DNA from 2 places in the Paenibacillus sp. 1-8 genome. Region 2 is predicted to be linked to the other one. Evidence: riboswitches for the same ligand, from Rfam matches in the RefSeq annotation. Region 2 holds a riboswitch; the other holds the start of a gene.

Region 1 (6,393 bases), 1.8 Mb from region 2:
CACTCGATGAATATGAATGGTCAGATACACATATTCGTCCTTGCTTAAATATTGGTCGTATGTTTTTTCCAAATACTCATTGATTTTTTGCGCACAGGCGAAAGCTTCGGTATACGTCTGCTTCACCTGGTTGTACAAAAATTCTTCGCCGCTGTGAATGACCTCTTTACGAATCACCCGCATCGCAAAATATTGCAAATGTGTCAAAAATCTCGAATAGCTAAAGGAGGACTCATCCAGCACAATACCGTAATGATACGTAATAATATTCAATATATGCTGAACGATTTCCGTCATTTTTAGCGTAGATTTCATTTCGTTACCGTCGATTCGAGCGTTCACCATATGCAATGCGATAAATCCCGCTTCGTCTTCGCCCAGCTTTACTCCGAGCGTATCTTCAATTTTTTGCAGAGCATCCAGCCCAACCTCAAATTCTTTCTTGTAAAAGCGTTTAATATCGTACAGCATCGCGTTTTGGAGCGCCAGCCCCTTTTCTTGCCGCTGTATGGCAAAATGAATATGATCGGTCAGCGTTAAATAAATATTGTCGCTTAATTCTGTATCCAGCACTTGCGTTGCATGGGTCACAATTTCATTAACGACCTCCAGATGGGATACGGGAATATCGTTCAGCAGCTCCGTTAATTTGGCTGTGAACTCGTTTTCATTTAATATGAAGATTTTATCTATTTTATGATCATCGACTTGGTCGCCAGCCACCTTTTTGAAGGAAATGCCTCTTCCCATTACGATGACCTCTTTGCCTTTATCATTTTTAGTCAACAGGACGTTGTTATTGAGCACCTTCTCAATAATCATTGAAGTTCCCCCCTCCCATCCTTTACCAATAAAAAATGCCCAAGCACAATTCAACACTATTGTTAGCAATAGCACTCAATTGAACTCAGGCATTGCCCGCATCACCGGTCACAATCCTTCGATATAGTGCTATTGTAGCACAAAAAAAAGCGATTTCAACATATTTTATTCTTATTCGACAAAAAACATTACAAACACAGGTCCTTTCGCCTAACCCCTCAGTTAAGCGTTACTCTATGTAGTCGTGCGTTCAATGAGGCTGTATTGCAGGGGGTGCAGCTCCATTTGGTGACCTACGAGCTGAGGGGAAAGCATGTAAAAAGCATTTTGTGCCTGAGCTGCAATCGGGTTCTGGATGGTCGTAATGCCCATAGTATGCGCAAGTTCCGTATTATCAAACCCGACAATCGCCAGATCTTCCGGCACGTTCAGCAGTTGTCTACGGGCTTCGCAGATGATACCAACCGCCACATAATCGTTGGAGCATAGAATAGCCTGTGGGAATTCGTCCCGATACTGTAACAAATCACGCACCACCTGTTCACCGTCACGGATGTTATAGATGGAAGAATAATTCCAATGCTGCAATACAGGAAGATTGTGCTGCTCCATAATATACGCATAGGCTCGTTGTCTGCTGTGGGTGTTGATACTGCGTGGGCGGCCAAAGGCATTGGCTATACGAGTATAGCCTTTTTGTATCAAGTGTTTTAGCGCTAGCATATATCCTTCATACTGGTCCATGGCGACGGAGCGAATATCGGTATGATCCATTCGTTGCCATGACACAATCGGGCCATACTTGCAATAAGTGCTTAACAAATCGGTATCATTTACACAGGAAATGATAACTAACGCATCAACTCTTTTTCTTTTCAGATCTTCGAAGGCCAGAAGCTCTTTCTTCTTGTCTTCTCCGGAAGTATAAATAATCGTTTGAAATTCGTACTGGCCCGCCACCTCTACAAAGCTGTTCAGAAATGCGAGAACAATTTCATTAATGGTTGAAGTGATAATGCCAATTTGAAGGGTCTGACCTTTGGATAAGGAAATGGCGTTCCGGTTGGGAACGTAATCCAGCTCCTGCATGATTTTTAAAATTTTGCTTCTTGTTTCCTGGCTCACATGGGGGGAATTGTTTAACACTCTGGATACCGTAGCTTTGGAAAAGCCAGCCAGTTTGGCAATTTGATCAAGATTCGACATGATGCTTCTCCTCACATAAGAAAAATACTTGATATGAAACGCGTTACAACGCTTAGGATGCTTATGAGGGCATTACGTCCATTTTATATCATCTGTCAATGCATTTCAAAAAAACAGTTCTTATGATGTGGTATTATTCTGGAAATACTTGCGATATCGTAAAGCTAAGCTTTAGGCCGTTTCCATGCCTCCCTCACTTGGCGTGTGAACACTCTCGATACTTGAAAGGTGTCTCTGATCTGAACATAGGGCAGATGATATCTGGTTGTACTTTTGCCACGATTGAGGAGATTTTGCTGACAATCTAAATATTGGAAAACGACTTTAAACAGCCTTGAAACGACTTCACAAATTTTTCACTTGTAAAAAGCTGAAAGTTTTCTGTATAATAAAAAACAATTTCATATGTCTGGTTGATGTTTGCGGGAGATGGAACGTAAGTTCCGACCGAAGGGGCAAAACTCTCAGGTGCTTGGGCTGATAACAGCAACAAGCGGGACCGTAAACGGACAGAACTCTGGAGAGACCCTTAATTGGGCGCCGAAGGTGCACCGCAGATATCATCTGCTTAAACTCTCAGGCAAAAGGACAGAGACGCGAATAACCTGTGACAGGGTATGCCCTAGGCTTTTTTATGAGCTGTTAGTGGCTGAATTCTGCACAAGATGGTTGTATTTTTTCGTGCCTTTAACCTCTCCAGGAGTCGAATCAGCGGATTTGACTCTTTTTTGTTTTTTAATATGCTGGAGGAGCGGGTTGAAATGAATTTGGTACATGTATTAGAAACGATTAGCAGTTGGATATGGGGTGCCCCTCTGATCATTCTCGTCATGGGAACAGGTCTGTGGCTGACCATACGTTTGAAAATGTTGCAGGTCTTTTGCCTGCCTCTGGCGATCAAGCTGATCGGCAAGGCCCCGAATGAAGGTAGCGGGGATGTCAGCAGCTTTGCGGCCCTGAGTACGGCGCTGGCGGCTACAGTAGGTACAGGAAGTATTGTCGGCGTCGCGACAGCGATAAAACTGGGCGGACCGGGTGCCCTGTTCTGGATGGTTGTTGCAGCCTTTTTCGGGATGGCGACGAAATATGCGGAAGGTGTGCTTGCGGTAAAATACCGGGTGAAGGATCGGAATGGACAATTTTCCGGCGGCCCGATGTATTATATTGAAAAAGGGCTTGGACGCCGCTTTAAACCACTGGCGATGCTGTTCGCCTTTTCCGGAATGCTGGTGGCGTTGTTCGGGATTGGAACATTTCCGCAGGTCAAAGCGATTGTATCCTCGACCGAAAACAGCTTTGGTGTTCCGCCGATTGTAACGGCATTGATCATTGCTACCCTTACGGGACTCGTTACCATTGGAGGGCTCAAAAGCATTGCCAAGGTATCGACCAAAGTCGTTCCCTTCAAAACAGGCTTGTACGTGCTGATCTGTATGATCGTACTGATTCGGTTCGCCGATCAGATTCCTGCCGCACTCGCGCTTGTGCTGCATTCGGCATTTTCCACGACATCTGCGACGGGTGGATTTGCCGGGGCTACAATTATGCTGGCGATGCGCAGCGGGGTAGCCAGAGGGATTTTTGCCAATGAGGCCGGATTGGGAAGCGCACCGATTGCAGCCGCAGCCGCCAAAACCAAATGGCCTGCGGAGCAGGGGTTGATTTCCATGACAGGTGTCTTTATAGATACGATGATTATTTGCGTGATGACCGGGTTGACGTTGCTGGTTAGCGGCGTATGGAGCGGTCCTACCGATGCGGGCTTGATGACGCAGCAAGCTTTCTCCAGCGCATTCCCGCTTGGTGCGGAACTGCTCACAATCATTCTGATTATGTTCGCGTTCACCACCATGCTTGGCTGGAACTACTATGGAGAACGTTGTGTTGAATATTTGCTGGGTGTCAAATGGATTAAGCCGTACCGTTATCTGTTCATTGCACTGGTTGCCGGAGGTGCGTTTATTAAGCTGGATGCGATCTGGTTACTGGCAGATATCTTTAACGCCATGATGGCCTTCCCGAACTTGATTGCACTGCTTGGCTTGTCGGGAATTGTAGTTGCTGAGACCCGTACCTATATGGATTCCCTGTATCCCAACAAGAAAAAGGGAATACTCGCAGGTGCCAGTGCAGGAGCAGCCATAGACATAGAAGAAAAAGGACAAACAGTCAGCTCGTAAAGAAACAACGAAAAGGGAGTGTCCCTCAGCCATTACAGGCTGGGAGGGCACTCCCTTTTTACGTTATAGAGCAGGATGAAGCTGGGGGATGCTCTATAGATATGTGTACTTAGCTTACTTTAGGATTAGCTCAAATTGCCGGGTACAGATTTGGACAGACGGCCAGTTGTAATCGCTGTAGGTCGTACAGCAGGACGAATAATCTTCATGTTATTTCACCTCCTCCGATTGGGATTGCAGCCACAGCGTACGCAAGGTTCGCTTGATCTGCCGTTTTTCATAGGAGCAAGGGCGGTTCCCTGTGCGCATCCGGTACAGGGGGCAATGATTCCCCTGACAGGCAGGTCGGAAAAAGCAGGCTTGGCACTTTGCGTCCGTTTCTTCACCTGAAGTGGTCCACAGTGCCATTTTATCGAGATCCAGCTCCATGCTCCCGTCCCCGTGAATCTGGCCCAACTGATTGTTTTCCTGATCTATGGCGACTGAGCATTTGTACAGCTTTCCGTCTGATCCGACAATCAGGGAATTGGGCTTGGCTGCATAGCATATGGCTCCTGTAGGGAGCAGGATATCCGAGATAAAGGAGCTGACAGTCAATCCCTGTGCAATGGCTGCTTCGTTAAACTCCCATATTTTACGGTCTTTCGTACGGTCGTCGCATACGGACAAATTCAGATCATTTTCGCCCCCCATACAGCCGACAGGCCGGAAAAATACTTTAAATCGGGGATCATCTGCAAACCATTCCGTAAGCTGCGGGATAAAGTCAGTGACGGCCTCCAGGTTACTGTTATCGAAGTTAACGCGCAAATTAATCTCAAACGGTCGTTGTACGTCTTTTAAAGAAAGAAGATTATCGACGATACGACGGAATGTACCGCCTCCGCCATGCAGCCCGCGTCGTGCATCGTGGACTTCCTCGCTGCCGTCCAGCGTAACCATGAATCGTTCCACACGCCAGTCCAACAGCTGCTCAAATCGTTCACGGGACAAATAGTAGCCGTTCGTCGAGATTTCTGCGCCATAGAGGACACCATGCTGGTCGCAGGAGCGAATAAAGGATTGAGATAGTTGCTCTATAACGTGCGGGGCCAGTAATGGCTCACCCCCGTGCCAGCTAATCGTGAGCTGCTGGAGCTTGCCAATTTGAGCTTGCTGCTGAATATAGGCTTCCAGTCCGGACACAACGTGATTCTTCATCGTCGCTCTCGGGAAGGATTCGTAGCAATAGAAGCAACGGAAGTTGCAGGCTTCGGTAGCGAGCAATACCAGATGCATACTATTCTGCTGCTGCACAGACTGATGTAATTCCTCTGCTTGTTTTAGCTCATCGGTTGCAGCATTGACCAGAAAGCCATGCTGTAGAAGCTGCTCCTGCAAGGAAAGGCTGCTTTCAGGCACAGGGTCATCCGGTCTGGCGTCGAGCAAGGCCACTACCTGCTGATTTTCCTCTGGCCCAAATACCGCGAGGGCTCCTGTATAGCTGTTGAACAGCATAAGCCCGCCATCATCCACTGCGGTTCGCGCATTAAAACGCGAAGGCTTCCATTGCACGTTCTGTGTCATGAATTCGTTACACATCCTTTGTAGTTGTAAATATTGTTCTGTGCTGATTTGTTCACCAGTCCGAAATGACAACTCTACAATGATGCCTTTTAGATGAAGGACTGGCAATGACACTCATCACGTTCCTCCAGCAGCTTAGGCGCAGTTTCAATGACGGTTTGCAGTACGGAAAAGCATATGCGGTCTTGCAAAGGGGTATTTTTGACATTGTGAAAATAGTGTTCAAACACGTGGCTCATCATATGATTTTCTCCAAAAATTAATTTGGTGGGATTCAAGTAAATCTAATCTTTGACCGCTCCGGCGGCAAGATCGGAAATAAACTGGCGGCTAATGAAAAGAAACAAAATGATAAGCGGCAGTACAGCCAGCAGGGTACCGGCAATGACCATCGCATAATCTGTATTGTAAATCCCGTTCAATTGGGACAGCGCAATCTGGAGCGTAAATTTGCGCGCATCGGTTAATACAATTAACGGCCATAAATAATCATTCCATGCTCCTATGAAGGTGAATGCGCCGAGAAAAGCGAACGCAGGACGTAGAATCGGGAGCGCCACATTCCAATACAACCGAAAAAGGCTGCATCCGTCCATCCGCCCTGCATCCAGCAGTTCCG
Region 2 (6,393 bases):
ACGGGTCCTGAAAGATCATCTGAATATCTCTCCGCAGCGGATGGCGGTTGTTACGGCTTAAGGCCGTTAGGTCATTTCCGTTAAAAAGAACCTGCCCGCTCGTCAGCTTGTTCAGCCCGATAATCGTTCTGCCTGTGGTCGTTTTGCCGCAGCCGGATTCTCCCACCAGCCCGTACGTCTGACCCGCCTCAATGCTGATGGACACACCATCCACCGCTTTTACCTGATCGACCACACGCTGGAAGAAACCACCACGCACCGGATAATGGACTCTCAGATCATTTAGCTCCAGCAGTGCCATGAGCTGCTTCCCCCTTTGCCTCATCTTCAAAATGAAAATGCTGATAACATGTACAGCGGACCCAATGCCCGGGAGAAACCTCACTTAAATAAGGATGATCCTCATGTGCCTCATGCTGAATCCAGGGAATACGTGGAGCAAAGCGACAGCTATTGCGGGGAATATCCTGCAAGGAAGGGACGATTCCTCCGATGACGTGTAACGGTTCTCCCTTGGTATGCGATCCCGGCATGGATGCGAGCAAAGAACGCGTATACGGATGCTGTGGCTGTCGGAACAATTCAAAAACATTGGCGCTTTCCACGATTTCTCCGGCATACATGACCGCTACGCGGTCCGCCACCTCTGCCACAACGCCAAGATCGTGCGTAATCAGGATAATGCCGCTTCCAGTCTCCTGTTGAAGCTGCTTGAGCAAGTCGAGAATTTGAGATTGAATGGTTACATCGAGCGCTGTAGTCGGCTCGTCTGCAATAATGAGGGCAGGACGACAAGCAATGGCTATGGCGATCATCACACGCTGCCGCATCCCCCCTGACAGCTCATGCGGATACCGGTCGTATACACGTACGGGATTCGGAATATCTACACTGTCCAGCAATTCCAGCACACGTACCTTTTTCTGCTTCGTAGAGAGGGTCGTATGATAATCAAGGTTTTCCTCAATTTGCTTACCAATGCTCATTAGCGGATTCAGCGCGGTCAGCGGGTCCTGAAAAATCATGCCGATGCCTGCTCCGCGGATTTTGTTCATTTGCCCTGTAGAGAGGCGATTCAGATCCGTGCCTTTAAAAAGAATCTGTCCCTCCACGCGGGTACGCTCCAGATCGTGCAGCTGTGCTATCGAAAGCGCCAGCGCGCTTTTGCCGCAGCCGGATTCCCCGACCACAGCCAGCACCTCATTGGGGTTGACCGTCAGATCCAGATGGTCAACTGCAGGGTAATATTGATCCTTAATGCGAAAAGATACCGTTAACCCTTTGATCTCCAACACCGGCTCGCTACTCAATGTATATGCTTCCTCCATTCTCCATGGCCTTGTCCTGCTAATGCACGCCACGCTTGATGTTAAACCTCTCATAAACATTACACACTGATTTAGTCGGAATAATTTGAATTCATCCTATCACCAGTATATGGATATATCAATTAAGATTAGACTATCACCATCATTGGTAAAACCAATGATTCAGCAGCAGCGCGACCTTTCTGGCACAAAATATAATGAAATAACCAACCACAGGTTAATTTTTAGCACAAAAAAAGCCGCCTGACCCCCTTAAAGGGATCAAGCGACTGGCTGGTCCAGCTCAAATTGTGCTCTCTTCGTTAGTTACGAGGCCGCTCCATAGGAGCCGGATTTGAACGTTCTTGGATCGTACCATTTGTAGCCCGCTGCCGGAGCAGCCCAAGGCTCAGGCTGCGGTTCCGTGGAAGCCGCAGGCTCCTCGAACGGTAGCAGCTGTGTTGGCTGGTCTAGCGTCAGGCCTGCCACATCGGACAGCTTCGTATAGTCCTGCTTCCATGCGAGCCATTGGACCGTCTGTACCAGGAAGGTGGAATCGTCCACTTCCTTGAAGCCATCGTACGTCTTCTTCGACTGTCCGTTTTCCTCACGAACATATTTCGGCGTGGCATCCTCAACTGGCGAAGAATCGCCGATAAACGCTGCCTTGCCTTGGCCCACCTTGGAGATAGCGGCATAAGGTCCTTCCGCACGACCCCCGCCGTTATAAACTCCCTGGTCCACAGCATTGCCCCATTTGTTCGTGCCCGAAGGGATATAAGCGATTCCTTTCGCCTTGGTCGGGTCAATAATCGCCAGTGTAGAACCAGCATGCATTGCAATCGAACGTACACCCTTCGTAATGCCAAAGGATTGATCTGCCGCTACGATGTCCGTAGCGTTCACGTCACCAAGTGCATTGTAGCGGAAACGAACGCCAAAGTTCGTCGCCAGCCAGTCGGAACTGGTTAATCCCTGCATAGCTGGTGATGCAGCTTCTTCTGTAGTCATGCCTTTGGCCGGATTGGAATAGGCTCCACGGCGGTAGCCGTTCATAACCTCGGAGGAATCCCAACGGTTTTTGTTTCGGTCAGCGTTATAGTGGTCAGAAATGAAGAAAATGCTGCCTCCATTCTTCACGTATTGCACCAGTGCGGCCTGCTCGGATGCCTTAAAGGCAACATTGGCTTCACCAATGATGAACACATCGTATGGACGCAGCTTGTCATACGTTATAGCCTGCTCTCCATAGGTAAAAGGAATGGAACGGTTCAACGGGTCCACGGTAAAACCTGCATTACGCAGTCCGCCCGCAAAATCGGAAAAGGCTCCATCAATAACCCAATCTGCTGCTCCGGCTGTCTGTGCGTGCGTATTATCAAACAGTACTTTTTTGCCTTTTCCATCCGGTAATGTCGTACCGGGTTGACCCGGGGTACCAGGATCAGGTTCGCCCGGATCACCAGGATTTCCAGGCTCGCTTCCGCTTACCAGCTCCACAGCGCTTGGGCTTTTCACGCCGCCAAAATTGTTATAGGCACCGAGCGCACCCGTCACGCGAATTTTACTGCCGATCAGCTCAGGATGGCCTGACAGCCCGAATGCTCCTCTATACGCGGATGTCAGTTGTACATTTAACAGATTAGACGTATTACGTTCACTCGCCTGATCCGCAATCAGTACGTTAAAATCGTTTGCAAACGGGGCAGAGAAATTAGCCGTTTTCGATCCGGTGGCATGTCCTACGACGTAGCCTTCTACCGTCACCGTACCTCCGCTGCTTTGACGCTGAAGCGCTTCCGCTACCGTCAACGCGCCCTCTGCCTTGACCTGGCCGAATGGAACGAAGAGTCCTACCAGCAGTGATACGATTGCCGCCAGATGCAGCATTCCTTTTAAGCGTGAACCTGTGAACCGGAAACCTTTTACCATACGTAAATGTCCCTCCCATTATTCCATAAATTAGCTTGTCCTCTATCAGATTAGCTATCAACCTTCTAATTCCTTCCTGTTTTCATCCATAATTATGTAAAATTTAATCTTTTTTATTGAGAAGGTACCTGATTATGTAAAATTTCAACCTGTGATTGACACCGGGCATGGCATACATTACGCTTAGGAGGAAATGTTGAACGGTATACGCGAATGAAGATGACGGGAGAGTCTGTCCGGGAAGCACATCCCGGCGGCACCGAAGGAGCAAGACGCCAGCACCCGGCTGGCGGATAATCTCTCAGGTCCATGTATCGCCATCTGACGCAACTCTGGAGAGAGCGCAAGCCACCCAAGGGGTAAGGCGGTAGTACACCGCACGAAACTCTCAGGTAACGAGGACAGAGATAAGGGAAATTTCCTTATCCTGTCCTTTTTTGTGCTTACATGCTGCGTTAGCATTAGAAACTGTCACACCCGCGCAAGGGCGCGGCAACACCATATACTATGGTATTCAAACATACAGGGGGCCACACCATGCGTTTCAAAGATGTATTTTCCATTATCGGTCCGGCTATGACTGGACCCTCCAGCTCGCATACCGCAGGCGCAGTGCGGCTCGCACGCGTTGCCCGACACTGGCTTGGTACGCAACCTGACCGTGCCCGCCTGACGCTGTACGGCTCATTTGCCGATACGTACAAGGGACACGGCACAGACCTGGCACTCATTGCCGGACTGCTGAATTACGATACAGACGACCACCGGATTCCGGATGCGGAGCAATGTGCAGAGCAAGCCGGGATGGAAGTAGAGTTCGCTGTCAGCGGACTGCCCGCCCCCCATCCGAACACGGTCCGCTTCGAGCTATGGAAGGGTGAAGAACAGCGCACGCTGCTAGGCTCCTCCATCGGCGGCGGCAGCATTCATGTCCAGCAGCTTAACAAGTTCCGGGTCAATCTGACCGGAGAGCTGCCTACGCTGGTGCTTCTTCACTCGGATAAGCCCGGAACATTGGGCGCGGTGACTTCGGCGCTGGGTGCAGCTAACATTAACATTGCCTACATGCACGTGGATCGCAAAGGCCGGGATGGCGAAGCGCTCACTGCTATTGAAACCGATAGCCCCGCTCCGGCTGAATTAATTGCCGAGCTGCGGGCTTTGCCTCATATGTATGAAATCAAAATGATTAATTTGAAAAAAGGAGCTGAATCCGATGCGGTTTAGCCATCTGCATGAATTAGGTGCCTTGTGCGCCAAGGAATCCACTACGATTGGGCGCCTGATGATCAAGGAACAGGTACAAGAAACGAACACACCGGAGGAAGAAATCTTCCGACAAATGGCTGATTATTATGAAGTCATGAAGGAAGCCGTTCATCGCGGGCAAACACAGGACACCGTATCCCGCAGCGGATTGACGGGCGGCGACGGCAAGCGCCTGGCGGAATATTTGCGCGCAGGGGAAACCTGCTCCGGCGATGCCTCGGCACTCGCCATGGCGTACGCCCTCTCCGTGTCGGAGGTCAATGCGTCCATGGGTCGCATTGTTGCCACGCCTACCGCGGGTTCATGCGGGGTCATCCCCGGCGTGTTCATCAGCGCGCAGGAGCGGTTTGGCTGGGATGACGAGCATATGGTGCGCGGACTGTTCGCCGCTGGAGCGATTGGCTACGTTATCGCCAACAATTCCTTTATCTCCGGTGCGGAGGGAGGCTGTCAGGCCGAGATTGGCTCAGCCATCGGGATGGCTGCAGGCGCTATGGTCGAGCTGCGCGGCGGTACGCCAGAACAGGCCATTCATGCAGTGGGCCTCGCGCTCAAGAACACGCTCGGCCTGATTTGCGACCCCGTCGCCGGGCTCGTGGAGATTCCTTGCATCGTGCGCAACGGGCTGGGAGCCGTGACCGCGCTTGCCGCTGCGGATATGGCTCTGGCGGGTGTGCGCAGCGCCATCCCGTCTGACGAAGTCATCGACGTGATGCTCGAAGTCGGCAGCGCGATGCCGTCCAAGCACCGCGAGACCGCCAAAGGCGGCCTGGCCCAAACGCCGACCGGCAAGCGTCTGACGGAGTCGCTTACACGCAACATACCAGCCAAGAAGGATAAGTCGTAGCTTCTAAGCGGTAAACCTCCTCCCGCATGTAGATCGGGAGAGAAGCTGCCGTCTGTCCAGCCACATAAAGGTGAAAAGGTTGCTCGACACTTCCATTTTATCAAAGAACGGTTTTTTTTGATTTTAGAAGGATTGCAGAAGCTTTTCTCGCTGGTCACAACAGCGATTGGAACAACGGTCCGTTCGCGAAGCGTCCATCTGAGTGCCAACGAATATCATTCTCTAAAGCAAAGGGGCGCCCCATTGCCATTTCCATGGCTTTTGGGACACCCCTTTTTTTTACTGAACGTTCACCAGTACCTTCGTTGTTTTACCTGCATATTTCACCGTAATGACAGCTTTACCTTTACCCTGTGCCTTAATGCTGCCGTCTTTAACCGTAGCAACAATAATTCGGGACGAGGACCAGACAGCCGGCTTGGATACATCCTTCTCCGACTCATCCTTATACGTAGCTGTAGCCGTAACCTTAGCTATCTGTCCTGCTTTCAAATTCAGCGAGACTTCGTCAGTTTGCAAATATTTAAGCGTATCGACATCCACCGGTACGGTGATATATTTCCCGCCAAACTTCGCCTGAATATTGGTTTTACCGTAGCTTACTGCGGTAACCTGGCCCTTTTTGACCGTAGCTACCTTATAATTGAGCGTTTTCCATTCGGCTTGGGCCGTAACGTCTTTTTCTTTGCCATCACTGGATTTGACCACAATTGCGATGGTTTTTTGATCTCCGGATTTAAGCGATAACGCGATAGCATCCGCCTCAATCTGTTGCGCCACATCCACTTCTACTGTAAATGTAATGCTTTGCTTGCCATAAGAAGCTGTAACAGTAGCCTTACCACTGCCATTCGCTTTGATCAAGCCCTCGCTAACCTCAACCACTTTCACATTGCTGGTAGTCCAGGTGGCATCCTTGGTTACATCTGCTTTTGTACCGCCACTCTTGACGCCTGCTACTTTCAACTGCTTCGTTTCCTGGGCACCAAGCGCAATCACGCGTGTGTCTGTTTCCAAACGGTCTACGAGACCGACTTG

Evidence for each region. A riboswitch is a leader RNA that binds a small molecule or an ion and turns the genes downstream of it on or off. The one in region 2 is predicted to bind glycine.
Region 1: another riboswitch for glycine. It lies ahead of AC0WRU_RS18980 (alanine/glycine:cation symporter family protein); the one in region 2 lies ahead of sdaAB (L-serine ammonia-lyase, iron-sulfur-dependent subunit beta).

What each region holds. Positions count from the first base shown of each region.
Region 1 is NZ_CM149995.1:4,141,183-4,147,575, reverse strand. Features, by position in the region: gene licT (BglG family transcription antiterminator LicT) at 1-822, opposite strand, end outside; gene AC0WRU_RS18985 (LacI family DNA-binding transcriptional regulator) at 1,057-2,028, opposite strand; glycine riboswitch at 2,442-2,518, shown strand; glycine riboswitch at 2,536-2,630, shown strand; gene AC0WRU_RS18980 (alanine/glycine:cation symporter family protein) at 2,790-4,208, shown strand; gene AC0WRU_RS18975 (radical SAM protein) at 4,419-5,774, opposite strand; partial or broken gene AC0WRU_RS18970 (NADH-dependent alcohol dehydrogenase) at 5,897-6,022, opposite strand; gene AC0WRU_RS18965 (carbohydrate ABC transporter permease) at 6,059-6,393, opposite strand, start outside.
Region 2 is NZ_CM149995.1:532,336-538,728, reverse strand. Features, by position in the region: gene AC0WRU_RS02500 (ABC transporter ATP-binding protein) at 1-301, opposite strand, end outside; gene AC0WRU_RS02495 (ABC transporter ATP-binding protein) at 279-1,310, opposite strand; gene AC0WRU_RS02490 (DUF6359 domain-containing protein) at 1,635-3,239, opposite strand; glycine riboswitch at 3,453-3,566, shown strand; gene sdaAB (L-serine ammonia-lyase, iron-sulfur-dependent subunit beta) at 3,777-4,466, shown strand; gene sdaAA (L-serine ammonia-lyase, iron-sulfur-dependent, subunit alpha) at 4,456-5,355, shown strand; gene AC0WRU_RS02475 (Ig-like domain-containing protein) at 5,635-6,393, opposite strand, start outside.